4 regions of the Streptomyces sp. NPDC056296 genome follow, and region 3 is predicted to be linked to each of the others. Evidence: riboswitches for the same ligand, from Rfam matches in the RefSeq annotation. Region 3 holds a riboswitch; each other region holds the start of a gene.
What was found. Region 3 has a riboswitch for cyclic di-AMP ahead of ACFCZF_RS37495 (transglycosylase family protein). Riboswitches for the same ligand answer to the same signal wherever they lie in the genome.
Positions count from the first base shown of each region.

Region 1: it holds a riboswitch for cyclic di-AMP, as region 3 does, so the genes downstream of both, ACFCZF_RS07835 (M23 family metallopeptidase) here and ACFCZF_RS37495 (transglycosylase family protein) in region 3, are expected to answer to the same signal.
Region 2: it holds a riboswitch for cyclic di-AMP, as region 3 does, so the genes downstream of both, ACFCZF_RS06765 (C40 family peptidase) here and ACFCZF_RS37495 (transglycosylase family protein) in region 3, are expected to answer to the same signal.
Region 4: it holds a riboswitch for cyclic di-AMP, as region 3 does, so the genes downstream of both, ACFCZF_RS34470 (peptidoglycan DD-metalloendopeptidase family protein) here and ACFCZF_RS37495 (transglycosylase family protein) in region 3, are expected to answer to the same signal.

Region 1 is NZ_JBHJRX010000008.1:87,620-94,564, forward strand. It holds gene ACFCZF_RS07820 (DNA topoisomerase (ATP-hydrolyzing) subunit A) at 1-501, opposite strand, end outside; gene ACFCZF_RS07825 (M16 family metallopeptidase) at 823-2,175, shown strand; gene ACFCZF_RS07830 (M16 family metallopeptidase) at 2,172-3,560, shown strand; cyclic di-AMP (ydaO/yuaA leader) riboswitch at 3,752-3,916, shown strand; gene ACFCZF_RS07835 (M23 family metallopeptidase) at 3,929-4,693, shown strand; gene ACFCZF_RS07840 (GntR family transcriptional regulator) at 4,893-5,612, shown strand; gene ACFCZF_RS07845 (HPr family phosphocarrier protein) at 5,750-6,031, opposite strand; gene ACFCZF_RS07850 (GNAT family N-acetyltransferase) at 6,229-6,945, shown strand, end outside.
Region 2 is NZ_JBHJRX010000006.1:193,375-200,319, forward strand. It holds gene ACFCZF_RS06750 (VOC family protein) at 1-171, shown strand, start outside; gene ACFCZF_RS06755 (ATP-dependent Clp protease proteolytic subunit) at 324-959, shown strand; gene ACFCZF_RS06760 (hypothetical protein) at 967-1,275, shown strand; cyclic di-AMP (ydaO/yuaA leader) riboswitch at 1,646-1,790, shown strand; gene ACFCZF_RS06765 (C40 family peptidase) at 1,794-2,267, shown strand; gene ACFCZF_RS06770 (ATP-binding protein) at 2,358-2,849, opposite strand; gene ACFCZF_RS06775 (helix-turn-helix domain-containing protein) at 3,064-3,924, shown strand; gene ACFCZF_RS06780 (DUF397 domain-containing protein) at 3,934-4,176, shown strand; gene ACFCZF_RS06785 (8-amino-7-oxononanoate synthase) at 4,219-5,346, opposite strand; gene bioB (biotin synthase BioB) at 5,497-6,756, shown strand; gene ACFCZF_RS06795 (adenosylmethionine--8-amino-7-oxononanoate transaminase) at 6,749-6,945, shown strand, end outside.
Region 3 is NZ_JBHJRX010000083.1:16,952-23,896, reverse strand. It holds gene ACFCZF_RS37515 (exopolyphosphatase) at 1-213, opposite strand, end outside; gene ACFCZF_RS37510 (DUF501 domain-containing protein) at 210-749, opposite strand; gene ACFCZF_RS37505 (septum formation initiator family protein) at 839-1,321, opposite strand; gene eno (phosphopyruvate hydratase) at 1,421-2,701, opposite strand; gene ACFCZF_RS37495 (transglycosylase family protein) at 2,971-3,696, opposite strand; cyclic di-AMP (ydaO/yuaA leader) riboswitch at 3,700-3,866, opposite strand; gene ACFCZF_RS37490 (transglycosylase family protein) at 4,049-5,065, opposite strand; gene ACFCZF_RS37485 (cytochrome P450) at 5,543-6,781, shown strand; gene ACFCZF_RS37480 (nucleoside triphosphate pyrophosphohydrolase) at 6,787-6,945, opposite strand, start outside.
Region 4 is NZ_JBHJRX010000065.1:745-7,689, reverse strand. It holds gene ACFCZF_RS34475 (SGNH/GDSL hydrolase family protein) at 1-702, opposite strand, end outside; gene ACFCZF_RS34470 (peptidoglycan DD-metalloendopeptidase family protein) at 907-1,884, opposite strand; cyclic di-AMP (ydaO/yuaA leader) riboswitch at 1,889-2,046, opposite strand; gene ACFCZF_RS34465 (tyrosine-protein phosphatase) at 2,470-3,267, shown strand; gene ACFCZF_RS34460 (DUF6126 family protein) at 3,298-3,420, opposite strand; partial or broken gene ACFCZF_RS34455 (XRE family transcriptional regulator) at 3,452-3,574, opposite strand; gene ACFCZF_RS34450 (aspartate aminotransferase family protein) at 4,063-5,448, opposite strand; gene dxs (1-deoxy-D-xylulose-5-phosphate synthase) at 5,449-6,945, opposite strand, start outside.

The DNA.
Region 1 (6,945 bases), on a different contig from region 3:
CTCCCGCTCCTGGCCGTCGTAGTTGGGGCCGAAGTCGACGGTGTCCTCGTCGATGGACTCCGTCATCAGGCCGGCTGCCTCGGCCATCCGGCACTCGGTGTACCGCATGGCGGCCGGCGGGTCGTCGTTGCCCAGGGAGCCGAAGTTGCCGTGGCCGTCGACCAGGGGGACGCGCATGGAGAACGGCTGGGCCATGCGCACCAGGGCGTCGTAGATCGACGCGTCGCCGTGCGGGTGCAGCTTGCCCATGACCTCGCCGACGACGCGGGCGCACTTCACGTAGCTGCGCTCGGGCCGCAGGCCCATCTCGTTCATCTGGTAGACGATGCGGCGGTGCACCGGCTTGAGGCCGTCGCGGGCGTCCGGCAGCGCCCGGGAGTAGATGACCGAGTACGCGTACTCGAGGAAGGAGCCCTGCATCTCGTCGACGACGTCGATGTCGAGGATCTTCTCCTCGTACGAGTCGTCGGGCGGCGGGGTCTTCGTACTACGGCGGGCCATCGCTGCCGGCTCCTTGCTGAAGCGTGAACGGTGATCTGACGCGGTCCATTGTGGACTGCGGCACTGACAGCGACCGACCAGGACCCGTCACGGGCTGCCCGGCCCGGCGCTGCCCGCAGGGTACGCCCTCGTCCCGAGCCCTCGCCCCGGTCGGGCGGCTCGGGCCGCCAACCCCGTTCTCGCTCTCGGCGTACGAGGTCCGGGAACTCCACCGGTGTCCCGCACGCTTGCATACAGTGGCAGGATCGGCGGAATTCCGCAGTTCCGCCCAATGATCCATCAAGTGTTTCCACCAAGGATTCCGCGATCGAAGGGACGTACATGCCCATGGGTCACACGGCCACAGCCCAGGCAGGCTCCGGCGGCCTGACAGCGACCGAGCACCGCCTGGCCAACGGCCTGCGCGTGGTGCTCTCCGAGGACCACCTGACCCCGGTCGCGGCGGTGTGCCTCTGGTACGACGTCGGCTCGCGCCACGAAGTCAAGGGGCGTACCGGCCTGGCTCACCTTTTCGAGCACCTCATGTTCCAGGGCTCCGCCCAGGTCAAGGGCAACGGCCACTTCGAGCTGGTGCAGGGCGCCGGCGGCTCGCTCAACGGCACCACCAGCTTCGAGCGCACCAACTACTTCGAGACCATGCCCACCCACCAGCTGGAGCTCGCCCTCTGGCTGGAGGCCGACCGCATGGGCTCCCTGCTGTCCGCGCTGGACGACGAGTCGATGGAGAACCAGCGGGACGTCGTCAAGAACGAGCGCCGCCAGCGCTACGACAACGTGCCCTACGGCACGGCGTTCGAGAAGCTGACCGCCCTCTCCTACCCGGAGGGCCACCCCTACCACCACACGCCGATCGGCTCCATGGCCGACCTGGACGCGGCGACGCTGGAGGACGCGCGCGCGTTCTTCCGCACTTACTACGCGCCGAACAACGCGGTGCTGTCGGTCGTCGGCGACATCGACCCCGAGCAGACGCTCGCCTGGATCGAGAAGTACTTCGGCTCCATCGCCTCGCACGACGGCAAGCAGGCCCCCCGGGACGGCTCGCTGCCCGATGTCATGGGCGGGCAGCTGCGCGAGGTGGTCGAGGAGGAGGTGCCGGCCCGCGCCCTGATGGCGGCCTACCGCCTGCCGGAGGACGGCACGCGCGCGTGCGACGCGGCCGACCTGGCCCTCACCGTCCTGGGCGGCGGTGAGTCGTCCCGCCTGTACAACCGGCTGGTACGCCGCGACCGCACGGCCGTCGCCGCCGGCTTCGGCCTGCTGCGGCTCGCCGGAGCGCCCTCCCTGGGGTGGCTGGACGTGAAGACGTCCGGTGACGTCGAGGTGCCGGTCATCGAGACCGCCATCGACGAGGAGCTCGCCCGGTTCGCCGAGGAGGGCCCCACGGCCGAGGAGATGGAGCGCGCCCAGGCCCAGTTGGAGCGCGAGTGGCTGGACCGCCTGGGCACGGTCGCGGGCCGCGCCGACGAACTGTGCCGGTACGCCGTCCTGTTCGGCGACCCGCAGCTCGCCCTCACCGCCGTGCAGCGGGTGCTCGAGGTGACGGCCGAGGAGGTCCAGGAGGTCGCCAAGGCCCGCCTGCGCCCCGACAACCGCGCGGTGCTCGTCTACGAGCCGACCGCCCCCGCCGACGAGAACGACGCCACCGACGAGAACGAGGAGGCGGCCAAGTGACCGAGCTCGCCACCATGGAATTCCACTCCCAGCCGCGGGCCGGCGAGCCCAAGCCGTGGGCGTTCCCGGCCCCCGAGCGCGGCAGCCTCGGCAACGGCCTCACCGTGCTGCGCTGCCATCGCCCCGGCCAGCAGGTCGTCGCCGTGGAGGTGCTCCTCGACGCGCCCCTGGACGCCGAGCCGGCCGGCCTCGACGGTGTCGCCACGATCATGGCGCGCGCCTTCTCCGAGGGCACCGACAAGCACTCCGCCGAGGATTTCGCCGCCGAACTGGAGCGCTGCGGTGCCACCCTCGACGCACACGCCGACCACCCCGGCGTCCGGCTGAGCCTGGAGGTGCCGGCCTCACGCCTCGCCAAGGCCCTGGGCCTGCTCGCCGACGCCCTCCGGGCGCCCGCGTTCGCGGACAGCGAGGTCGAACGGCTGGTCCGCAACCGGCTCGACGAGATCCCGCACGAGCTGGCCAACCCGTCACGCCGCGCGGCCAAGGAACTCTCCAAGGAGCTGTTCCCGGCCGGGGCGCGTATGTCGCGCCCGCGCCAGGGCACCGAGGAGACGGTCGCGAGCATCGACTCGGCGGCCGTACGCGGCTTCTACGAGAAGCACGTCCGACCCGCCACCGCCACCGCCGTGGTCGTCGGCGACCTCACCGACGTCGACCTCGACGCGCTGCTCGGCGAGACGCTGGGCGCGTGGACCGGCTCCGCGGCCGAGGCGCGTCCCGTACCCCCGGTGAGCGCCGACGACACCGGCCGGGTCGTCATCGTGGACCGACCCGGTGCCGTCCAGACGCAGTTGCTGATCGGCCGCACCGGCGCCGACCGGCACGACCGCGTGTGGCCCGCGCAGGTGCTCGGCACCTACTGCCTCGGCGGGACCCTCACCTCGCGCCTGGACCGCGTCCTGCGCGAGGAGAAGGGCTACACCTACGGCGTACGGGCGTTCGGGCAGGTCATGCGTTCCGCGCCCGACGGCACGGGCGCCGCGATGCTCGCCATCAGCGGCTCCGTGGACACCCCCAACACCGGTCCCGCCCTGGAGGACCTGTGGACGGTGCTGCGCAAGCTCGCCGCGGAGGGTCTCACCGACGCCGAGCGCGACGTGGCCGTGCAGAACCTGGTGGGCGTGGCGCCGCTGAAGTACGAGACGGCGGCGGCCGTGGCGAGCACGCTGGCCGACCAGGTCGAGCAGCACCTGCCCGACGACTACCAGGCCACGCTCTACCGCCAACTCGCCGCCACGGGCACCGTGGAGGCCACGGCGGCGGTCGTGAACGCCTTCCCGGTCGACCGTCTGGTGACGGTCCTCGTCGGCGACGCGGCGCAGATCAAGGAGCCCGTCGAGGCCCTCGGCATCGGTGAAGTCACCGTGGTGGCGGCCGAGTAGCGGCACACGCGTGTGGCGGCCCCGGTGACCCGAGTGTCACCGGGGCCGTCTTTTGTCCGGATTGCGGGAGAGGCTGCCCGTCTGCCCTGTGGCGTGCGCTACAAAAGGCTTGTTGCGTTTGAGGATTGAACACAGCCGCGTTTAGCGTCATCCGGTCTGTTCGTCACGCAGTGCGCCGCGCCCGCGGCACCGGACAGTCATCGCCGAGTCCCCGTACGGCGCGAGCCAGGGGAGCCGGGGACCCAACGCAGTCCCTGGGGTGAATCGGACGCCCGCGCGCGCAGCGAGGGGGTCCGTAGGAGACCTTCCTGCTCCGAACCCGTCAGCTAACCCGGTAGGCGAGAGGGAAGGAAAGGACCAGCCTCTACATGGCGTTCACGCGCGCCACCGGGAAGCACCGCCGTCCCAGCCGGGTGCACCGCACCACCGCCCGCGCGGCGGGTGTCGCGGCCCTCGCCACCACCGGCGTCGTCGGCACCCTCGCGGCTCCGGCGCTCGCCGCCGAGCCCCGGGCGGAGCAGAGCGGACTCACCCCGGTCATCACCATCGGCGACTCCATAGCCGACGAGATCGACGCCCAGGCCACCGCGCAGGAGCAGGCCGCCCTGCACGCCGCCGCCCGTGAGGCGGCCCAGGAGGCCGCGCGCGAGCGGGCGGCCGAGGCGGCCGAGGAGGCGCGCGAGGCCAAGGAGCGCGCCGCACGCGAGGCGGAGCGCAAGCGCCTCAACACCTTCGTGTCGCCGATCACCGCCTCCTACGTCTCCACCGCCTACCAGGCCGGCAGCTCGCTGTGGTCCTCCGGCAGCCACACCGGCATCGACTTCCACGCCTCCAGCGGCACCTCCGTGCACTCGGTCGGCGTCGGCACCGTCGTCGAGGCCGGCTGGGGCGGGGCGTACGGCAACCAGGTCGTGATCAAGATGCACGACGGCACGTACACCCAGTACGGCCACCTGTCGTCCATCGGCGTCTCGGTCGGCCAGGCGGTCGAACCCGGGCAGCAGATCGGCCTCTCCGGTGCCACCGGCAACGTCACCGGACCGCACCTGCACTTCGAGGCCCGTACGAGCCCCGAGTACGGCTCGGACCTGGACCCCGTCGCCTACCTCCGCTCCCACGGCGTGAACGTCTGACGACGGACGGTACGACATTCGAAAGCCCCGGCCTCCCGAGCCGGGGCTTTTGGCTTTCTTTCCTTCGGTGCACGCGTCGGTGGTCCAAAAAATAACCATGAAATCCGCTCTGCCGTCGGAATGTGCGCTTGATTGGCTTAGAGTCACTGAGCACGCGTCAATCGTCGACGTTTCACGGGGATTAAGGCGGAGGTCGGGCATGCGTATTCCGGCGCACTCGGTGTGCACGGCGATCCGGGACGACATCGTCACCGGCGTCCACGGACGCGGCGGTCGGCTCACCGAGGAACTCCTGGCCCGCCGCTACGGCGTCTCCCGCGTCCCCGTCCGCGAGGCCCTGCGCACGCTGGAGGCCGAAGGCTTCGTGGTGACGCGGCGGCACGCGGGCGCGTGCGTCGCGGAACCCACCGAGCAGGAGGCCGCCGACCTGCTGGAGACGCGCACGCTCCTCGAACCTCTCGGTGCCTCCCGGGCCGCCCGGCGCCGCACCGAGGCCCACCTCAAGGTGCTGCGTGGTCTGGTCAGGCTGGGGCAGGAGCGTGCCAGGCAGGGCAACAGCGAGGATCTGCGCTCACTGGACGGGTGGTTCCACGAGACCCTGGCCCAGGCCGCCGGCAGCCCGTCGCTGACGGCCTTGCTGACCCAACTGCGCCACAAGATCGCCTGGATGTACGTCGTGGAGGCGTCGGCCGGACCCGTGGAGTGCTGGGCGGAGCACGGCGCGATCGTCGACGCGGTGGCCCGGGGCGACGGCGAGCGAGCGCGGGCGCTCATGACGCTGCACACCGAGCGGTCGGCGCCGGCGCACAGGCTGCGATTCGTCTCCGGCGGCGGAGGTGGAGGCGGAGGCGGGGGCGAGCGGACGGAGCGTGTGAGGAAATCGCAACGTCCCGTAAACATGCCGAGCCTGCGGCATTAACACGGGCGCCGTATACAAAGAGAGAGTAATTCGGGGGAGGGGGCTATTTCCTGCTGCCCATGAAGACGGGGGAAGCGGAAAGAGAAAGCGAGAGGCCCGCCCGGTGGTCCGGGCGGGCCTTTCGGTGCTGCCGTTGCTCAGACGGTCTCGGGGAGTTCCTCGAGCCCCTCGGAGACCAGCTTCGCCAGCCGGTCCAGGGCGGCGTCCGCGCCCTCGGCGTCGGCGGCGAGGACGATCTCCTCGCCACCCTGGGCGCCGAGGCCGAGGACGGCCAGCATGGAGGCCGCGTTGACGGGGGACCCGTCGGCCTTGGCGATCGTCACCGGGACGCCTGTGGCCGTGGCGGCTCGGACGAAAATGGAGGCGGGGCGGGCGTGGAGACCCTCGGCCCAGCCGACGTTGACGCGGCGCTCAGCCATGTGATGCTGCCCTTCAGGTGTTCAGGGGTTCAGGTTGTCTAGACCAGTCTTGTCTAGACCAGTTTCCCACATCGTGAAGCGTGCGAGGACGGCTGCCGCCGCCCCGTGTGGTCGTCGGACCGCGGCCTCGGCCCGACCTTCCGTCCTCCACAGACTGCCTCGCGCCGTTGTCGTACGCGAGCCGTACTCTGGGGCCCATGCAGACCTCGTCGGACCGGCACGAGTACCCCGCCCACTGGGAGGCCGACGTGGTGCTGCGCGACGGCGGCACCGCGCGCGTCCGCCCCATCACCGTTGATGACGCCGAGCGCCTGGTCAGCTTCTACGAGCAGGTCTCCGACGAGTCGAAGTACTACCGCTTCTTCGCGCCGTACCCTCGCCTGTCCGCCAAGGACGTCCACCGCTTCACGCACCACGACTTTGTGGACCGGGTGGGACTCGCGGCCACGATCGGCGGCGAGTTCATCGCCACCGTACGCTACGACCGGATCGGCGCCGGTGGAACACCCGCCTCCGCACCGGCCGACGAGGCCGAGGTCGCCTTCCTCGTCCAGGACGCCCACCAGGGGCGCGGCGTCGCCTCCGCGCTGCTGGAACACATCGCCGCCGTCGCCCGCGAGCGCGGCATCCGCCGCTTCGCCGCCGAGGTGCTGCCCGCCAACACCAAGATGATCAAGGTGTTCATGGACGCCGGGTACACCCAGAAGCGGAGCTTCGAGGACGGCGTGGTCCGCCTGGAGTTCGACCTCGAACCCACCGACCGCTCGCTCGCCGTGCAGTACGCGCGCGAGCACCGCGCGGAGGCGCGTTCGGTTCAGCGGCTGTTGCAACCCGGCTCGGTGGCGGTCATCGGCACCGGCCGCACACCGGGAGGCGTCGGCCGCAGCATCCTCGGCAACATCCGGGACGCGGGC
Region 2 (6,945 bases), on a different contig from region 3:
CGGGTCGACGACCTGGACGCCGCCGTGGCCAGGGTGCGGAGACTGGGCGGCTCGGTCCAGGACCTCGGCGAGGAGGACGCGGAGTCGGTGGCCCGGTTCGGCCGGTTCGCGCTGTGCCGGGACGATCAGGGCTCCTCCTTCGGACTGCACGAGCCCCCGCACGAGGGTTGAACGCGGCCCCCCACCGATCCCCCGAAGGTTCCTTCCGCTGCCGGCGAACGCGCGACCCCCCGCGATTCCTCCACCCTCCTAACGTACGTCCTGTACATTTTTTCAGGAGACAGTGCAGCCGAACACGGTCCTGCCACGAGGAGGGGTTCGCCATGACCCGACCGTCCGCCCGTCACGTCCTGCCCGAGTTCACCGAGCGCACGAGTACCGGGAGCCGGACGACGGACCCGTACTCGAAGCTGCTGGAGGAGCGGATCGTCTTCCTCGGGACACCGGTCGACGAGACCTCCGCGAACGACGTGATGGCGCAGTTCATGTACCTGGAACACCAGGCCCCGGACCGGGACATCGCGCTCTACATCAACTCGCCCGGCGGCTCCTTCACCGCGATGACGGCGATCTACGACACCATGCGCTACGTCGCCTGCGACGTGGAGACGACCTGCCTCGGACAGGCCGGCTCGTCCGCCGCGGTACTGCTGGCGGCGGGCACGCCCGGCAAGCGCGCCGTCCTGCCGGGCGCACGGGTGGTCATCCATCAGCCCGCGCTCACCGTCCCGGTGGAGGGACAGGCGAGCGACCTGGCAATCAAGGCCGACGAGTTGATCCGCGTCCGCGCCCGCCTGGAGGAAATTCTCGTACGGCACACGGGCCGCAGTCCCGAGCAGGTGAGCGCGGACATCGAGCGGGACACCGTCCTGGACGCACAACAGGCTCTGAAGTACGGCCTGGTGGACCGGATCGTACCCAGCCGCAGGACCATGTCCCCGGCATCCGGCGCGAGGTGATCCGGCGATGCTGCCACCGGAACTGCCGCCTCTGCCCGCCCTGGCCCGCGCCGAGGCCGAGCTGATCGACCGCTACCTGGACGTCGTCGACCTGCTCGGGCGCATCAACCCCGCGCGGGAGGGCGACACCTACCGCGGACTGCGGGCCGCCCAGGCGCTGGTCGGCAAGGCGGCCGCCCTGCGCGACGCGCTGGCGCTGATGCACCGGCGGAGCGAGACGGAGTTGCACGCCACGACCCTGGCCCGGGCGCTGCGCGTGCTGGACGGTGAACGGCGGACGGCGCGAGTCGGTCTACCGCCCTGTTCCTACAGTTGAGGCGCCAGGAGTCGAAACGGACCAAACGGCTTACCGCCTTTCGGCGTAGGAACACCTCCGATTTCCGACCGGCCGAGCTTGCGCGACCCGCGTGTCCGGACAGCGCGATGAGCCACTGCGTCGCTGGTCCCGGGGTCGTCACCACACCCACCGGTGACTCGAACACAGAGGCGTCCACCCGAACGGGTGAGTGGTGAGTAACAACACAAAGGGCACGTTCCGTTGGGAATTCCCCATGGGGCGAGACAAGATCCGTGACTGACGACAAGCCCCCGCCGCAGCGGCGGGGCGGTCCGGGCGGACGCCGAGTCCTGCCGCCGCCCGGACGACCGGTCGACAGGAGTGGATCGGCAGGAGTGGAGGACCCGAGCACGACGGGTCGCCGGAACGGTCGTCTCTGCGGGAGACGCGCCGGGCCGAGCAGCCCTTGGGGTGAAGCCGCACTCGTGCGGCCGGGCAACTTCGCCAGCCCGAATCCGACAGGTCATCCTTCACAGGCGGCTGACGAAGGGTTGCGCATGTCCGCGCTCAATCGTGTCCCGTCGCTGATGGCCCGTGCCGGTACGGCCTCGGCCCTCACCCTCGCCGCCGTGGGCGGTTCCGTAGTGGTCCCCGGCGCCGCCTCCGAGGCGGCCGCGGCGAGCCATGCGACGAAGGCCCTCAAGATCGCCGCCTCCAAGAAGGGCGCGCCATACAAATGGGGCGCCGTCGGACCAAGCAGGTTCGACTGTTCGGGGCTGACGCTGTACTCGTTCAAGAAGGCCGGCAAGAAGCTGCCGCGCACCGCCGCCCAGCAGTACAACAAGACCCGTCACATCTCCGCCAAGAACCGCAAGACCGGGGACCTGGTGTTCTTCCACTCGGGCCGCAGCGTCTACCACGTCGGCATCTACGCCGGGAAGGGCAAGATCTGGCACGCCCCGAAGACCGGGGACGTGGTGCGTCTGCAGAAGATCTGGACCGGCAGCGTCTGGTACGGCCGGGTCAAGTAGCCCGCCCGAGGGGGTGACGGCGCCCTGACCCGCCGTCACCCCCTCGGGTGCGCGGTATGCGCCTGGGGCGCGCCTCGTGCCGTCGGCGCCTCACCGCTGCGGCTCCTGGCTTCCCACGGCCTGCCCGACGACCGTGGCCGGTTCGGTGGGCACCGGACCGCCCGGCGGCGCCCAGGGCAGTTCGATGGAGACGGTCTTGCCGCCCTCGCGCGTGGGCCGCACTCTCAGCTTGCCGCCGCACTCCGCCGTCAGCCAGCGGATGATCACCATGCCGCGGCCGTTGTCCTGCTGGACGGCGGCGGGCAGGCGCTTGGGGAACCGCGGGTGGCTGTCGGTGACACCGATGCGCAGCCGCTCGTCACGGTCGAGCACGAGGTCCACGGTGAAGGTGGGCGATTGTCCGAACGTGTGCTGGACCGCGTTGGTCGTCAGCTCGGAGACGATGAGCCGGACGGTTTCGGACACGTCGGTGTCCGGCGGCAGGCCCCACTCCGCCAGAGTCCCGACCACATAGGTACGCGCGGCGGCCACCGAGGCGGGATCGCTCGGCAGAGTGACGGATGCTTCCAGATGGTCTGCCATGGCGACGTCGTCCCTTTCCCACGGGACCGCAGCCGGACACGGAGCGGATGGTTCGAGTACGGTCCCGGACTGGTGCTTCGCCGCCAGACTGCCATCACCGGGCCGGTGAAGGGCGGCGATCCACCAAGATATGCATATATCTGTCGCTCAAAGCGGTGAACTCTGCGACGGCAGAGCGTATTTGGGCGGCCCATAAGGAGTAAGGGGGTGGCCGATGCAGCACGGTCCCGTGGTGCGCCGTCGGAAGCTGGGCGCGGAACTGCGCGCCCTGCGCACGTCGGCGGGTATCACCAGCGGCGAGGCGGCCCGGCTGGTGGGCTGGCACCAGTCGAAGGTCAGCCGGATCGAGACCGGGACGAGCGGGGCGAAACCGGCCGACGTGCGGTTACTGCTGGACGCCTACGGCGTGGACGACGACCAGTTGCGGGAGCTGCTGGAGATGCTGGCGGGCTCCGACGACGCGGTCGGCCGGAACCACTGGTGGCACGCCTATCGTGGGGTACTGCCCCCGGCCTACCGCGATTTCATCAGCCTGGAGTCCCAGGCGAGCGCGATGCGCACGCTGGAGACCACGGTGGTCCCCGGGCTGCTGCAGACACCGGAGTACGCCCGCGCGGTGACGCGCGCCGCGGCGGACGGGCTGCCGGAGGAGCGGCTGGACACGCTGGTGGAGGTCCGGCTGGCCCGGCAGGACGTACTGCGGGCGCAGCCGCCGCTGCTGCTGAGCGCGGTTCTGGACGAGGCGGTGCTGCGCCGGGAGGTGGGCGGCCCCGATGTCATGTCCCGTCAGCTGGAGCGACTGGTCGAGGCCGCGCGTCTCCCCCATGTCCGGCTCCAGGTACTGCCGTTTGCCGCCGGGGCGCACATCGGTGTCACCGGCCCTTTCGTAATCTTCTCTTTTTCGAGCACTTCTGATCTGGACGTGGTTGTTCTCGACCACTTGACGAGTAGCCTGCATCTCGAACGGAAAGAAGACCTAGAGGCCTATACCGAGGCCTTCAACGCCCTTCTGATCCATGCCCTTTCGCCCGAGGACTCGTTGGACTTCATCGCCGCGACCGCGGCAGGCGCGTAAGGAGGCACCATGTCAGGCTCACCGTCCGCACTCTGTCGGAACATCCCTGCCGGCACCGATCTGCACGACGTGCGGTGGCTGCGCAGCAGCTACAGCACGGGAGCGAACAACTGCGTGGAGACGGCCCGGCCGTCGGCCGGCCCCTGGGCCGGACTGCTCGCCGTGCGGGACTCCAAGGACCCGGCCGGGCCCGCGCTGCTCTTCTCCCCCGGGAGCTGGGCGATGTTCACGGCCGCCGTCCACCGCGACTGAACCGGTTGGGCGCCGGGCGAGGCACGGCCGTGTCACGCCGACTCATGGTCGCGTTTCGCCGATCACCCGTACAGCGCGTTCGATCTGTTCCCCGGAGAGGTCCGCACGAGCGGTCAGCCTGAGCCGTGAGACGCCGTCGGGTACGGAAGGAGGGCGGAAGCAGCCCACGGACAGGCCGGCCGCACGGCAGTCGGCCGCCCACCGTACGGCCCCCTCCGGGGACGGCGCCCGCACCGAGACGACCGCGGCGTCCGGACGTACCGCCGAAAGCCCGAGGGCGGTCAGGCGTGCGTGCAGTTCCGCCGCCACCTCGCGTGCCCGCGCCGCCCGCTCGGGCTCTCGGCGCAGCAGGGTGAGCGCCGCCAGCGCCGCGCCCGCCGCCGCGGGGGCGAGGCCGGTGTCGAAGATGAACGTCCGGGCCGCGTTGACCAGGTGGTCGATCACCCGGGCGGGGCCGAGCACGGCGCCGCCCTGACTGCCGAGCGACTTGGACAGCGTCACCGTCACGACGACGTCGTCGGCGCCCGCGAGCCCCGCCGCGTGCGGGGCGCCCCGGCCGCCGTCGCCGAGGACCCCGAGGCCGTGGGCGTCGTCGACGACCAGCCCGGCACCGTGCTCCCGGCACACCTCGGCGAGCCCGGCCAGCGGCGCGGCGTCGCCGTCGACCGAGAAGACCGTGTCGGAGACGGTGACGGCGGGCCCGTCGTGCGTCGCCAGTGCCTTGCGCACGGCGTCCGGGTCGGCGTGCGCCACGACCTGGGTCGTCCCGCGCGCGAGTCGGCAGCCGTCGATCAGCGAGGCGTGGTTGCCCGCGTCGGAGACGACGAGGGAGCCGTGCGGCGCCAGCGCGGTGACCGCGGCGAGGTTGGCCGCGTAGCCGGAGGAGAAGACGAGCGCGGCCTCGAATCCGCAGTAGGCGGCCAGTTCGCGTTCGAGCTCGGCGTGGAGTTCGGTCGTGCCGGTCACGAGCCGGGAGCCGGTCGCACCGCCGCCCCAGGTCCGCGCGGCCCGGACCGCCCCCTCGGTGACCTCCGGGTGCCGGGCCAGGCCGAGGTAGTCGTTGCTCGCCAGGTCCAGCAGCGGCGAGTCGGCCGGGCGGGGGCGCAGAATTCGTACGAGCCCGGCCCGGCGGCGCGCCTGGGCCTGCTCGTCGATCCAGCCGAACGCCATGGGTCGGTCCTCCGTCGTTTTGTAGGCAGTGGACAGACATTAGCGGCACGGCAGCCCCCGCGAGGTGTGGCAATACCCACACGGCGATCTGTCAGTGTTGTGCAAACTCTCCTTGGCCCCGGGCGGCCCCTTAGGACAGGATCGGCTCTCATGGACCTGCTGAACACGCTGGTGGACAAGGGGCTTCGGCGCGAGTCGCCGACCCGCGAGGAGGCTCTTGCCGTCCTCGCCACTTCCGACGACGACCTGCTCGATGTGGTGGCCGCGGCCGGCAAGGTGCGCCGCCACTGGTTCGGCCGACGGGTGAAACTCAACTATCTCGTCAACCTCAAGTCGGGCCTGTGTCCCGAGGACTGCTCCTACTGCTCGCAGCGGCTCGGCTCCAAGGCCGAGATCCTCAAGTACACGTGGCTCAAGCCCGACCAGGCCTCGCAGGCCGCCGCCGCGGGCGTGGCCGGGGGCGCCAAGCGGGTGTGCCTGGTGGCCAGCGGACGCGGTCCGACCGACCGGGACGTGGACCGGGTCTCGGACACCATCAAGGCCATCAAAGAGCAGAACGAGGCCGTCGAGGTCTGCGCCTGCCTGGGCCTGCTCTCCGACGGCCAGGCGGAGCGGCTGCGCGATGCGGGCGCCGACGCCTACAACCACAACCTCAACACGTCCGAGGCGACGTACGGGGACATCACCACCACGCACACGTACGCCGACCGGGTGGACACGGTGACCAAGGCGCACGCGGCCGGGCTGTCCGCCTGCTCGGGACTCATCGCGGGCATGGGCGAGAGCGACGAGGACCTGGTCGACGTGGTCTTCTCGCTGCGTGAGCTGGACCCGGACTCGGTGCCGGTCAACTTCCTGATCCCGATGGAGGGCACGCCGCTGGCCAAGGAGTGGCACCTCACCCCGCAGCGGTGCCTGCGCATCCTGGCGATGACGCGGTTCGTCTGCCCGGACGTCGAGGTGCGCATCGCGGGCGGGCGCGAGGTCCACCTGCGCACGATGCAGCCGCTCGCCCTGAACCTGGCCAACTCCATCTTCCTCGGCGACTACCTCACCAGCGAGGGGCAGGCGGGACATGCCGACCTGGAGATGATCGCGGACGCCGGGTTCGAGGTGGAGGGCGCCGGCGAGGTGACCCTGCCGGAGCACCGGGCGGCGGAGCGGGGCGCGTGCGGGTCGCACGCAGGCGGCTCGTGCGGGTCGCACGCGGACGGCGGTGCCTGCGGATCGCACGCCGAGGGCGGGGGCTGCGGGTCGCACGCCGACGGCGGTGTGTGCGGGTCCGTCCCGGCCGAGGCCGGCCGCAGGACCGGCGCGCCCGCCGAACCGGCGGTGGCCGGCGAAGCCCGTACGGACCTGGTCGCCGTACGCCGTCGTGGTGCCGGCACGGACCTCGCGCCCAATGCCTGAGCCCGCGTTGACGGTGGACGAACTGCTGGCGCTCGACCGGCGGCACGTCTGGCATCCGTACGGACCCATGCCGGGCCGGCAGGACCCGCTCGTCGTGGAGTCGGCGAGCGGAGTGCGGCTGCGTCCGGCCGACGGCTCGGGCGAACTCGTCGACGGCATGTCGTCCTGGTGGTCGGCGATCCACGGCTA
Region 3 (6,945 bases):
CTCCTTGATGACCTCGGCGTACTCGCGGCAGGCGGCGAAGGTCCGCTCCAGCGCCTCGGGCGCCAGCCGCCCGGTCCGGTCGACGCCCTGGCCGAGCCGCACGATGGTCATGCGGCGGTCGAGGTCGGTCAGCTCACCGGTGGCGGGGTCCGCGTCGGCGACCAGCAGGCGGATGGAGTTCGTACCGCAGTCGATGGCGGCGACACGGGTCACTTGGCGTCCTCCCCACAGGTCCCGGCGAGCGTCACGCACGGCCCCTTGCGCCACCACTCCGGCAGCATCGCGATCGCCTCGTCGCCCAGTGGGTTGACGCCGGGACCGGCCGCCAGCGAGTGGGCGACCAGCACGTGCAGGCACTTGACCCGGTCGGGCATGCCGCCCGCGCTCGGGAAGCCGGTCAGCTCCTCGATCTCGTCACGCCGCCGGATGTAGTCCTCGTGCGCGGCGCGGTAGGCGTCGGCCAGCTCCGGGTCGGCGGCGAGGCGCTCGGTCATCTCCCTCATCACGCCGTTCGCCTCCAGCGTGCCGATCGCGGAGGCCGCCTTCGGGCACGTCAGGTAGTACAGCGTGGGGAAGGGCGTGCCGTCGGGCAGCCGCGGCGCCGTCTCCACGACGTCCGGCTGTCCGCACGGACAGCGGTGCGCGATGGCGCGCAGGCCGCGCGGGGGGCGCCCGAGCTGCTGCTTGAAGGCCTCGACGTCCGCGTCGGTGGGCTCGGTGCGCGGGGTGGTCGGCGGGGGAGTCTGCATGACTGTCTTCTGCTGGTCTTCCTGTTGAGTCACTGCCGGCGCGGTCGGTTCACGGCCGGCACTGTCGGCTCACTGCCGGGGTGGCCGGTTCACGGCCGGCGGGCGGCGGCGTCGGCCTTGTCGACGCCGTCCCAGACGTTCCGGTACCAGGGGCGGTCGGCCCCGCCGGCCTCGGCGCGGGCCTGCTTGGCGGCGTCCGGGTCGACGACGACGAACCCCGTCTCCCCCGGCATCACATAGTGCAGCCTCAGCCGGACCTGCTGCTCGGCGTAGGCGTCGTCCTGCCAGCGTGCCTTGAGGTCGCGCAGGTCCTCGACCCGGTCCCGGGTCTCCTGCCGCTCCCGCTGGAGATCGGCGATCTCGGCGCGCTGGGCGACGTACTGCCGTATCGGATAGGCGAGCGCCACGACGAGCGAGCAGAGCACCATCGCGAGCAGCGCGGCCCGGCCGGTCAGCCGGGAGCGACGGGCCTGGCGCTTGGTCTGCGAGCGGTAGACCCGGGCCGCGGTCTGTTCCCCGATGATCCGGATCCTGGTCGCGGTGGAGAAACGGTCCCGGTCCTTCACCGCCATGTCTGTCCCCGCCTTAAGTCCACACGTGCGTACGTCCCCGCACACGGTACGGGACCGAGTACGGGGACGTACGTACGACGCTGCCTCTTACGGGACGGGTCAGCCCTTGAAGCGCGGGAACGCGCTGCGGCCGGCGTACACCGCGGCGTCGTCGAGGATCTCCTCGATGCGCAGCAGCTGGTTGTACTTGGCGACGCGCTCGGAGCGGGCCGGGGCGCCGGTCTTGATCTGGCCGCAGTTGGTGGCGACGGCCAGATCGGCGATGGTGACGTCCTCGGTCTCGCCGGAGCGGTGGGACATCATGCACTTGAAGCCGTTGCGCTGGGCCAGCTCGACGGCGTCCAGGGTCTCGGTCAGCGAACCGATCTGGTTGACCTTGACGAGCAGGGCGTTGGCCGAGTTCTCCTCGATGCCGCGGGCCAGGCGCTCCGGGTTGGTGACGAACAGGTCGTCGCCGACGAGCTGGACCTTGTCGCCGAGCCCCGCGGTGATGGTGTTCCAGCCGTCCCAGTCGTCCTCGAACAGCGGGTCCTCGATGGAGACCAGCGGGTACGCCTCGACCAGCTCGGCGTAGTACTCGGTCATCTCGGCGGCGGAGCGGTTCTTGCCCTCGAAGGCGTAGGAGCCGTCCTTGTAGAACTCGGACGCGGCGACGTCGAGCGCGAGGGCGATCTGCTCGCCGGGGGTGTAGCCGGCTTCCTTGATCGCCTCGAGGATGAGGTCGAGGGCCTCGCGGTTGGAGCCGAGGTTCGGGGCGAAGCCGCCCTCGTCGCCGAGGCCGGTGGCCAGGCCCTTGCTCTTCAGGACCTTCTTCAGGGTGTGGTAGACCTCGGCGCCCCAGCGCAGGGCCTCGGAGAAGGACTCCGCGCCGATCGGGGCGATCATGAACTCCTGGATGTCCACGTTCGAGTCGGCGTGCGACCCGCCGTTCAGGATGTTCATCATCGGCACCGGCAGCAGGTGCGCGTTCGGGCCGCCCAGGTAGCGGAAGAGCGGCAGGTCGCTGGCCTCGGAGGCGGCGTGGGCGACGGCGAGCGAGACGCCGAGGATGGCGTTGGCGCCCAGCGAGCCCTTGTTGTCGGTGGCGTCCAGGTCGAACATGGCCTGGTCGATCAGGCGCTGCTCGGTGGCGTCGTAGCCGACCAGCTCCGGGCCGATCTGCTCGATGACGGCGAGGACGGCCTTCTCCACGCCCTTGCCCAGGTAACGGTTGGCATCGCCGTCACGGAGTTCGATGGCCTCGAAGGCACCGGTGGAGGCGCCGGACGGGACGGCGGCACGACCCGTGCTGCCGTCGTCGAGGCCGACCTCGACCTCGACCGTGGGGTTGCCTCGGGAGTCCAGGATTTCCCGGGCTACGACGACGTCGATGGACGGCACGAGCATCTCCTTCTTCAATGTGACGCTTCGGTGTGACGCGCGGGCCCACGGGACCGCAGCGGCTCTGCGGGACCGAGCCTAACCGGCTCCGGGCGATCGGCCAGCCGATCGCCCACCCGCTGGACAGAACCGAGAGTAAATTGTTTCCGAACGGAACAAAGACGTTTCCGAAAACCCGTTCGTAATCACGGGCGGGTCCGGGCGTGAAAAACCCGCCCCGGTGCGTACGGGGGAACACGCACCGGGGCGGGAGTCTCGGGGGCCGCCGCTTACTTCAGGTGCAGCTGCTGGCCCGGGTAGATCAGGTCGGCGTCGTCGACGATGTCGTCGTTCAGCTTGAACACCTTCGCCCAGCCGCCCTTGACGTCGTGCTCCTCGGCGATCGAGCTGAGGGTGTCGCCCTTGACGACCTTGTACTCGCCGTCGCCCTTCTCGACCTTCTTGCCGGTCGGGGTGGTGACGGTCTTCTTCTCGGCCGGCTTCTCGGCCTTCGGCTCGGCGGCCGGGCGCTCGTCGGAGCGGGAGGCCTTCTGCTCGGTGGAGCGGTCGGCGGTGGAGCCGCCGCTCTCGCTCTGCGAGGAGCCGCTGTCCTGGCTCTCGCCGGAACCGCCGCCGGTGTACGCGGCGCTCGACAGGCCGGTGCCGCAGACCGGCCAGGCACCCTTGCCCTGACCCGCGAGCACCTTCTCGGCGATCTCGATCTGCTGCGCCTTGCTGGCCTGGTCGGCGGTGGCGGCGTACTGCGTGCCGCCGTAGCCGGCCCAGGTGGAGGCGGAGAACTGCAGACCGCCGTAGTAACCGTTGCCTGTGTTGATGGACCAGTTGCCGCCGGACTCGCACTGGGCGACGGCGTCCCACTCGGACGCGGTGGCGGCGGAGGCGTTGCCGGCCGCCATCAGCGGGGCGGCGACGGCGGCACCGGTGACACCGGCGACGGCGACGATGCGGGTGGCCTTGGACGGACGGCGGTGCTTGCCCTTGCCGGAAAACAGCATGGTTGATCCCCTCACCGACGCCTGCGAGGTGAGCTGTCGGGTTCGGGCCGGTTGAGTTGCCCGGCCGGGTTCCTCGCGGAACTCGGCTTAACCCCTAGCCGCTCCGGCTCAACTGCCCGGTGCGGCACTTACCTTGGGTCCCCCGCTCCTGCCTTCGGCGCTTGCGCGACGACTGTTCCCGGACGGCCGCTGGCAGGATTCGGCGTTGCGGCAGCCGGGGCCCGCGATGGCGAGCGGTCATGACCGTAGACACGCGCTCCGCGGATTTTCAAAGACGATCACGGCTTCTGAGACCTATCTCTCACGTGATCCAAAACGGGCATACAGTCTCGAACCATGACGCGAACTGCCCCTATTTTTCGCCCGATTCGCCCATGACCGTGAGCGTCTGACCGGGCAGGATGTGGTCCGGGTCGGCGCCGACGACCTCCTTGTTGCCGACGTAGAGCGAGCGCCACCCGCCGTCGAACTCAAGGGAGTCGGCGATGCCCCAGAGGCTGTCGCCGGAACGGACGGTGTACGAGCCGTCCGCGACCTCTCGCGACTCACCCTCGCCGCGCGAGGCGTGCCGCCCCGACGACTCGGCCGTACGGTCGTCCTTCGCGCCCTCGTCGGCGCTGTCGCCGCGATGACGGCCCGCGCCGGACTCCTCGGTGTCGGTGAGCGCCGAATCCTCGCCACTCTGCCCCGCCTTGTCCGTTTCGTCGATCGCCGGAGGGGCCGTGGGCGAAGCATCGGCGCCCTGGGAGCCGGCACTCTCCGTGGGCTTGGATTCGGGGGACGTGTCGGACTTGGTCGAATCGTCCCCGCTGTCCGACGTGGAGTCAGAGGTAGGGGACGAAGACGGCGAAGGGGACGAGGAGGGCGCGTCGGAGGTGGGTTCCGGCGACTCGGTCGTGCCGGACGGGTCAGGGGTGACCGACGCCTTGGGGGCTTCCGGCTCCGTCGACGTACCGTCACCCGTCGAACCGGTTCCGCTGTCCGTGGACGCCGAGTCGTTGCCCATGCCCGCGAGCAGGGCGCAGGTCGGCCAGGCGGCGATGCCCTGGTCCGCGTGCAGCCTCTCGGCGACTCTTATCTGCTGGGAGCGACTGGCCTGGTCGGCGCTCGGCGCGTACTCGGTGCCGCCGTACCGCTCCCAGGCGTCCTGGGAGAGCTGCAGGCCGCCGTAGTACCCGTTGCCGCTGTTCTGGCTCCAGGCGCCGCCGGTCTCGCACTCGGCGACGCGGTCCCAGTTCGCCCCGTCCGCCGCGTGGGCGCCGGTGGCGCCGAGAAGTGGGATCGCGATGGCGGAGCCGGTCACTCCGGCTGCGACGACCAGGGCGGGAGCCTGGCGGGGGCGGCGGTGACGACCGTTCCCGGAGAGCATGCGACGACCTTTCACGAGACAGCGGGGACCGCGCGGCGGGTGATGCTCGGCGCCACGCTGGTTCGTGAACGTATAGGCAGATGATCGCTTGTCACAAGTTCATGCCGCGCAGATCACGTGAAGATCACAGAGGTGAGCGCGTGTCACGTTTGAACGCCCCAGACGTCATTGCCTTCCTGTGTCGACACTCGCAGCATCAGTGCCGCTCGAACGGCGCGCATCGGCGTCTGCCCTTGGTTGGCCGCGGGCGCGGCCATGGCGATAGCTTTGAACACGTCAGCCCCTTCACGGCTGGCAAGGCCCCGGAGCTCTGGCCAGCTCTGGGGCCCCTTGCGTTTAGCAGGAATCTAACGCCCCACGGTGAGAGGACACCGACAAACAGGAGAATCTCCTACTCATCACCTATGTCACGATGTATCGGTTCTTCTCTCTGCCGCCACGGGCACAGGAGCCGTCCGATCCCGTTACGGTCGTACCGTGAACGTCCCGAGCTCCGCCCCCGAACTCTTCACCTGGGAGTTCGCCACCGACCCGTATCCGGCTTACGCCTGGCTGCGTCGACACTCCCCCGTCCACTGGACGAAACTGCCCAGCGGGGTCGAGGCATGGCTGGTGACCCGCTACAGCGACGCGCGCGAGGCTCTCGCCGACGGTCGGCTCTCGAAGAATCCCGAGCATCACGCCGAAGACGCCAAAGGGAAGAGCAAGACCGGCATTCCAGGTGAGCGCAGCGCCAATCTCATGACGCACCTGCTCAACATCGACCCGCCGGACCACACGCGCCTGCGCCGTCTCGTCTCCAAGGCGTTCACGCCGCGGCGCATCGCGGAATTCGCCCCCCGGGTACAGGAGCTGACGGACGACCTCATCGACGGTTTCGCCTCACGGGGCGAGGCAGATCTCATTCACGACTTCGCCTTCCCTCTCCCCATCTACGCGATCTGCGACCTGCTGGGCGTTCCCCGCGAGGATCAGCACGACCTGCGCGACTGGGCAGGCATGATGATCCGCCATGGCGGAGGACAGCGTGGCGGCGTGGCGCGCTCCGTCAAGAAGATTCGCGCCTACCTCGCCGAGCTCATCCACCGCAAGCGCGACGACCTCGGCGATGATCTGATCTCGGGCCTGATCCGGGCCTCCGACCACGGCGAACATCTCACCGAGAACGAGGCCGCCGCGATGTGCTTCGTGCTTCTGTTCGCAGGTTTCGAGACCACCATCAACCTCATCGGCAATGGCGTGTACACGCTAATGCACCACCCTCGGGAACGGGCTCGACTGCAGGAATCGATCAAGCGGGGTGAGACGGCGTTGCTGGACAGCGGCGTCGAGGAACTGCTCCGCTACGACGGGCCCGTGGAACTGGCCACCTGGCGCTTCGCCACCGCACCACTCGTCATCGGGCAGCAGCGCATCGCCCCGGGGGACCCCGTACTCGTAGTCCTCGCTGCCGCGAACCGCGATCCGGCGCGCTTCGGCGAACCGGACACCCTCGACCTGAACCGTCGTGACAACCAGCACCTCGGATACGGACACGGCATCCACTACTGTCTCGGCGCGCCTCTCGCCCGCCTCGAAGGCCGTACGGCTCTGGAGACCCTGCTACGGCGCCTTCCCGATCTTGAGCTGGCGACCGATCCTGATGACCTGCGCTGGCGGGGCGGGCTCATCATGCGAGGGCTGCGTGACCTCCCGGTGCGGTTCACTGCTGTCTGACCGGCTCAGCCCTCGGCTGCCTCGACCTCCCTGATCGCGTCCCGGTACGCCCGTGCCGCCGCTCTCAGTGCCGCCTCCGGGTCCGTGCCGTCGGCCTCGGCGCGGGCCGCCAGGGCCAGCAGTTCGTAGCCGATGCCCTCGCCTGCGGGCAGCGGGACCGGGAG
Region 4 (6,945 bases), on a different contig from region 3:
TCGCAGTCGGCGTCCGATCCACGGCACCAGGTACTCGCGTGCCCAGTGCACGTCGTCGCGCCTGACGTGCAGGGTGCCGCGGGGCGGCAGGGCCGGCCAGGGCTGGTCCGGGTCGGCGGGGACGCGCAGGCCGAGGGCCTGGCCCGCGCGCAGCGCCACGCGCGTGTGGCCCTCCGGCGACAGGTGCAGCCGGTCGGCGTCCCACGCCCTGCGGTCCTGGACGCTCCGGAGCGACCACAGGTCGAGCACGGGGCAGCCGTAGCGGTCGGCGACGGCACGGACGTGCCCGTTGTAGGTCGCGATCTTGCCGCGCAGATGTTTGAGGACGGGCACCCCACGGGTGTCGAAGCCGGTCGTCACCAGGACGGTGCCGGCCGCCGCGGTCAGCGCGGCCACCGCGCGCTCGAACCGCTCGGCCACCTCGTCCGGATCGGTGCCGGGCCGGATGATGTCGTTGCCGCCCGCCGCGAACGAGACCAGGTCCGGGGCGAGTTCGACGGCTCGCGGGACCTGTTCCGCCACGATCCGGTCGAGCAGCCTGCCGCGCACGGCGAGGTTCGCGTACCCGAAGTCGCCCTCGGGGCGCCGGTCCGCGAGCAGTACGGCCAACCGGTCCGCCCAGCCGACGAACGCCCCCTCGGGGCCGGGGTCGCCGACGCCCTCGGTGAAGCTGTCCCCCACCGCCACGTACGACCCGATCACTTCTCTGCTGTCACTCTTCGAATCGTCTGCCACGTCGGCCCATGATTCACCTTGGAATGTGACCTACGCGACCGTAGGAAAGGGTTGACGGTCGGTGAGAAAAACCACGCCTAAAGTGTTCGTCAATTCCGGAATACACCGAAGGCCGGACCCGGGGATCGGGGTCCGGCCTTCGGAGGCGCGGAGGCTGCGCCGGAGCCGTCGTCAGAGAGAGACGCCGTGCGAGCGCAGGTACGCGATCGGGTCCACGTCCGAGCCGTAGTCCGGCGAGGTGCGGATCTCGAAGTGCAGGTGCGGACCGGTCACGTTGCCGGTGGCACCCGAGAGACCGACCTGCTGACCCGCCGTCACGGACTGACCGGCGGAGACGGAGAGCGAGGACAGGTGGGCGTACTGGGCGTAGTGGCCGTCGGAGAGCTGGATGACGACCTGGTTGCCGTACGCGCCGCCCCAGCCGGCGGAGACGACGGTGCCCGCGCCGACGGCCTTGAGCGAGGTGCCGGTCGGGACGACGAAGTCCGTGCCGGTGTGGTAGCCGCTGGACCACATGCTGCCCGACTGGTGGTACGGGGTGCCGACGCTGCCGCCGGGAACGGGCGAGGCGAAGCCGCTGGCGGTACCGGCGGACTGGGCGCTCGTGTTCGACGAGTCCGAGGAGGAGGTCTTCGCGGCGTCCGACGACTTCTCGGCCGACTCGGACTTCGCCGACTCGGACTTCTCGGAGGACGACTTCTTCGGCGCGGCGGGCTTCTCGGCCGGCTTCTCCGACTCGGCGGAGGACGAGGGGGCCGACGACTTGGCGGCCTGCTCGCCGACCGAGAGCTTCAGGCCGGGGTGGATCAGCGACGGGTCCGAGCCGACGATGTCGCGGTTGTCCGAGTACAGCTTCTTCCAGCCGCCGTCGACGTCCTGCTCGTCGGCGATCTTCGAGAGGTAGTCACCGCTCTTGACAGTGTACGTCCGCGAGTCGGAGTTCTTCTCGGCGCTGCCGCCGGCGGCCTTCTTCGCCGTCGTCGGTATGGACTGAACGGCCTGCTCGGACACGGACTGCGCGGGTGCGGCCTGGGCGCCGGCGGCGCCGAGCAGCGGGAGCGCGAGCGCGGCGCCACCGGTTCCGGCGACGGCGATGGTGCGGGTCAGGCGCATGGCCCTGGTACGGCGGTGCTTACCCTTCGCGGGCATGGCGAATTCCTCTCCGGCGCCTACGAGGTGAGCTGTCGGGTGCGAGCTGGAGATGCCCGGCCGCGCCGAGACGCGGCTTTACCCCAAGCCGTTCCGGGAACCGGAACAGGCAGTTGTACCTGTGGGTCCCCCGCTCCTGCCGTGTACGGGTGGTGGATGAGTGCGGGCTCCGGTCGGCGGCAGGATTAGGCGTCCGTCCGGATCGGTGGTGAACGTAAGGGACCAAGACGCGCGGGGACAAGCGAGGGGTTCCATTGGCAGGTGTTCCGATTGATCCTTTACGGGAATTACCGGTCACCCTCCGTCGATTCGCGCAGTGCCCTTTCCGGTAAACAGCCTTGAAAACCGGTCGCATTACGTGAACATGACGGGCAACGCACGGTCACGGATATGACGCTGCTCACGCGCCGTCTCCCCAGTCCCTTTTATTCCAGCGCTAGTTGGAATGAAGGTGCCAATTCGGACAGAAGGTTCAGATATGACGCAGTCGGGCGATGGTGCCGCCGAGGCCCCCGGACCGTGCCGTATCTTCGAGTGGTGCCCGTCGGCGAGCAGCGTCGACGGGGCGGAGTGGGAGGAGCCCCCGTGACGCAGCAGGTCCCGTCGACCGAACCCGAGCTGGCCGGTGTGCGTAACTTCCGTGACGTGGGCGGGCTGCCGACCGTGGACGGGCGGCGGGTGCGACAAGGGGTGCTGTTCCGCAGCGGCCACCTGGCGCACGCCACCGGGGAGGACGCCGCGTTCCTGGCCTCGCTGGGCCTGCACACCATCTTCGACTTCCGCAACGCGGCCGACCAGAAGCTCGAGGGTCCGGACGTCGCGCTGCCGGGCGTGCGCAATGTGAACCTGCCGCTGAGCGATCCGGCCGACGGTGCCGAGTTCTGGAAGATGGTCCGCGACGGCGACCTCGACCAGCTGCGCGAGATCCTGGCGGGCGACAAGGGCGCCGACCGGATGATCGGCTCCTACCGCATGATCATCAAGGAGCGCACGGCGGAGCACTCCCGGGTACTGCACGCGCTCGCCGAGGACAGCGTCCCCGCGCTGATGCACTGCGCGGCCGGCAAGGACCGCGCGGGCCTGTCGATCGCGGTCACCCTGCTCGCCCTGGGCGTCGAGCGCGAGGCCGTCATCGACGACTACCTGAAGTCCAACGCCGCGCACCGTCGCTACAAGGTGCGCCGCAGCAGCTCCGCCGCCTCGGCCTACTCCCCCGAGGTCATGGAGCTGCTCAGCCCCCTCTTCGACGCGCGCGCCGAGTACCTGGCGGCGGCCTTCGAGACCGTCGAGGAGACCTGGGGCGGGGTCGACGCCTACCTGGAGAAGGGCCTGCGGATCACTCCGGAGACCCGGGAGCGGCTGCGCGAGCGGATGCTGGACTGAGCCCACCGGCTCACCGACCGGCCCACCCGCTCACCGGCTGTTGGCGCCCACCTCGAAGAGCAGGTAGATGAAGGCCGCGAGGACGTGTCCCACGATGAGGTAGATGAAGAGCCGCACCCACAGGGCGCGCGGGAGCTTCTCCTGCAGGTTCATGGCGTCCCTCCAAGGGTGGGGTGGGCCGGCGTGGTGGCGAGTCCAGGCATAGCGCTGCCGAGGCACTCTGCGTCAGGGTGTGGACGAACAGTGACTCGACCCCGTCGGCGATCCGGTGCAGGGTTAGCGAGTCGAGGCGCGGGCTGTCGCCGGGGCGCCTACAGGTGCGCTTCAGCTGAGCGCTGACAGGGACGCGAAACAGCACCATCTGGCCGCCGCGCCCCAGTCAGCGATGTCTCATAGGTTTCCGAGACGGTCGTACCTTGAAGCGCTCTCCCGGGTAGCTCAGGAGACTCTCCGCCTGGATCGCTCCGGGGAGTTTGACGGGTCATGCCCGTCCGACGACGACCCTTCCGGCCGCCGGAGCAAGTACAGGACTCACTCGGGCTGCTGTGAGCTTGATTGTCGCCCCCAACAGAGCACTAAGCGTACCAGTCCCATTACTTTGCGCTGCCCATCACTGTCAGGCAGGACACCTGCGGCGGCCCGGCGCCACACCGCACGCAGCTGCGGTGCCACGACGGACACCGCGTCCGGCGACGGCGGACCGGTTCATGGGAGGTCATGCCTCCATTCAGCCCGATACTTGCCCGACGGGCAATTTTCTTGCCTCAGAGGCGAAGACGGTCGCGGCCGGACGCGCTAACGGTTGCCCACCGCCTGCCTGACCAGCGTCTTTCCGAAGTCCCACATCAGGCCGCCGCCATTGTGGGCGTCGTCCATCACCTCGGTGAAGGCGTCGACGAACCGGTCCGCGTCCCCCGCGTCGATGATCAGCGGCGGGATCAGCTTGATCACCTCCAGGTGGTCGCCGGACACCTGCGTCAGGATCCGGTGCCGTTGCAGCAGCGGCACCACGACCATCTGCGCGAACAGACCCTTACGCGCGGCCTGCAGCATCGTCCAGCGGCTGCGCAGCTTCAGGGACCTGGGCCGGCCGAACTCGATGCCGATCATCAGCCCCCGCCCCCGGACGTCGGCGAGCAGCTCGTAGCGGTCCACCAGCTCGGCCAGCCGGGACTTCAGCCGCTCCCCCACCGCGGCCGCGTTCGCCACGATCTCCTCGTTCTCCATCACCGACAGCACCGCGAGCCCGGCCGCCATGGCCTGCGCGTTGGACCCGAAGCTCGCCGAGTGGACCTGCACCCGGTCCATCGAGGAGAACACCTTCTGGAAGATCCAGTCCTTGCCCAGCGTGGCCCCCACCGGCACGTATCCGCCGGACAGCGCCTTGGCCACGCACACCAGGTCGGGCTCGACGCCGTCCTCGTGCTGGAAGGCGTAGAACCTGCCCGTCCGGCCGAGGCCCGTCTGCACCTCGTCGGCGATCAGCAGCGCCTTGTGCCGGTGCAGCAGCTCCTGCGCGGCGCGCAGATAGCCGGGCGGGGCCTCGTGCACGCCCTTGCCCTGGACCGGCTCCACGATCAGCGCGGCCACGTCGCCGTGCTTGAGCTCCCGCGCCAGGGCGTCCAGGTCGCCGAGCGGGACGGCGGTGTCGGGGAGCAGCGGGGCGAAGCCGTCGCGGAAGCCGTTCTCGCCGTTGACGGACAGCGAGCCGGTGGTCAGCCCGTGGAAGGCGTGCGAGCAGTACAGGATCCTCGGCCTGCCGGTCGCGTACCGGGCGAACTTCAGCGCGGTCTCGACCGCCTCCGTGCCGCTGTTGCCGAAGAAGACCCGGTCCAGGTGCGGGCTGTAGGAGAGCAGCTTCTCGGCCAGCAGCCCGGGCAGCGGCGGGCAGTCGAAACGGGTGAGGTCGGCCAGCGAGGCGTCGAGGACGTCGTGCAGCGCCTTGCGTACGACGGGGTGGTGGCGCCCCAGGCCCATCACCGCGAACCCGGCGAGCATGTCCAGGTAGTCGTTGCCGTCCGCGTCCCAGAAGTGCGCGCCCTCGGCCCGCTCGTAGACCTTGTCGAAGCCGATGGTGTGCAGCATGCGCGGCAGCTGGTGGTTGAGGTGCTTGGCGTGCAGCTCGTATCGCTCGGCTCCGCGCTCGGCCAAGAGCGCGGCGAGGTCGAACTCCTTGGTCATTCAGCTCTCTCCTTGGACTGGCGTGACGGTCCGTACGTCCCCGGCCTGATCTCCGGCCTTTTCCCCGGCCTGCGCTCCGGCCTGCGCTCCGACGGCCAGGCTCGCGCTGATCCGCCCGGCGATCTCGACCGGCGTGAGACCGATGTCGGCGAGCACCTCGGCGCGCTTGGCGTGTGCGAGGAACTGCTCGGGGATGCCGAACCGGCGCACGGGTACGTCGACGTCCGCGTCGCCCAGCGCCAGTGCCACCGCCGAACCGACCCCGGCGGCGCGGCTGTTGTCCTCCACGACGGCCACCAGACGGTGTCGGGCGGCCAGGGGCGCGAGCGCCGGGTCGACGGGTTTGACCCAGCGCGGGTCGACGACGGTGCACCGGATGCCGCGGGCTTCGAGCAGCTCGGCGGCGCGGAGGCAGACGGGCGCCATCACGCCGACGGCCACGAGCAGCACCTCGGGCCGGTCGGCCGCGTGCAGGACGTCCATGCCGCCGACCCGGTCGACGGCGGGTACGGCCGGGCCCACGGACTCCTTGGGGAAGCGCACCAGCGTCGGCGCGTCGTCGACGGCCACCGCCTCGCGCAGCTGGGCGCGCAGCTGGTCGGCGTCGCGCGGGGCGGCGATGCGCAGCCCCGGGACGACCTGGAGGACGGACATGTCCCACATGCCGTTGTGCGAGGGCCCGTCGGCGCCGGTGACGCCGGCCCGGTCCAGGACGAAGGTGACCCCGCAGCGGTGCAGGGCCACGTCCATGAGCAGCTGGTCGAAGGCGCGGTTGAGGAAGGTGGCGTAGACGGCGACGACCGGATGGAGCCCGCCGGTGGCGAGGCCGGCCGCGGACACGGCGGCGTGCTGCTCGGCGATGCCGACGTCCCAGACCCGGTCGGGGAAGCGTTCGGCGAAGGCGGCGAGGCCGACCGGGTGCAGCATGGCCGCGGTGATCGCCACGACGTCGTCGCGCTCCTCACCGATCCGGACGATCTCCTCGCCGAACACGGACGTCCAGGACGGCCCGTTCGAGGGGCTGAGCGGCGCGCAGGTGAGCGGGTCCATCACACCGACGGTGTGGAAGTGGTCCTCCTCGTCGCGCAGGGCGGGTTCGTAGCCGCGGCCCTTCTCCGTGAGGCAGTGCACCAGCACCGGCCCGTGGAAGCGTTTCGCGCGCCGCAGCGCCGACTCGACGGCCCCGGTGTCGTGCCCGTCGATCGGGCCGACGTACTTCAGCCCCAGGTCCTCGAAGAGCCCCTGCGGGGCGAAGGCGTCCTTGAAGCCCTTCTTGGCGCCGTGCAGGGCCTCGTAGACGGTGTTGCCGACCACGGGGGTGCGCTGGAGGACATCCTTGCCCCAGGCCAGCATCCGCTCGTAGCCGTCGGTCGTCCGGAGCGTCGCGAGGTGGTTGGCGAGACCGCCGATGGTCGGGGCGTACGAGCGTTCGTTGTCGTTGACGACGATGATCAGCGGCCGGTCCCTGGCCGCCGCGATGTTGTTCAGGGCCTCCCA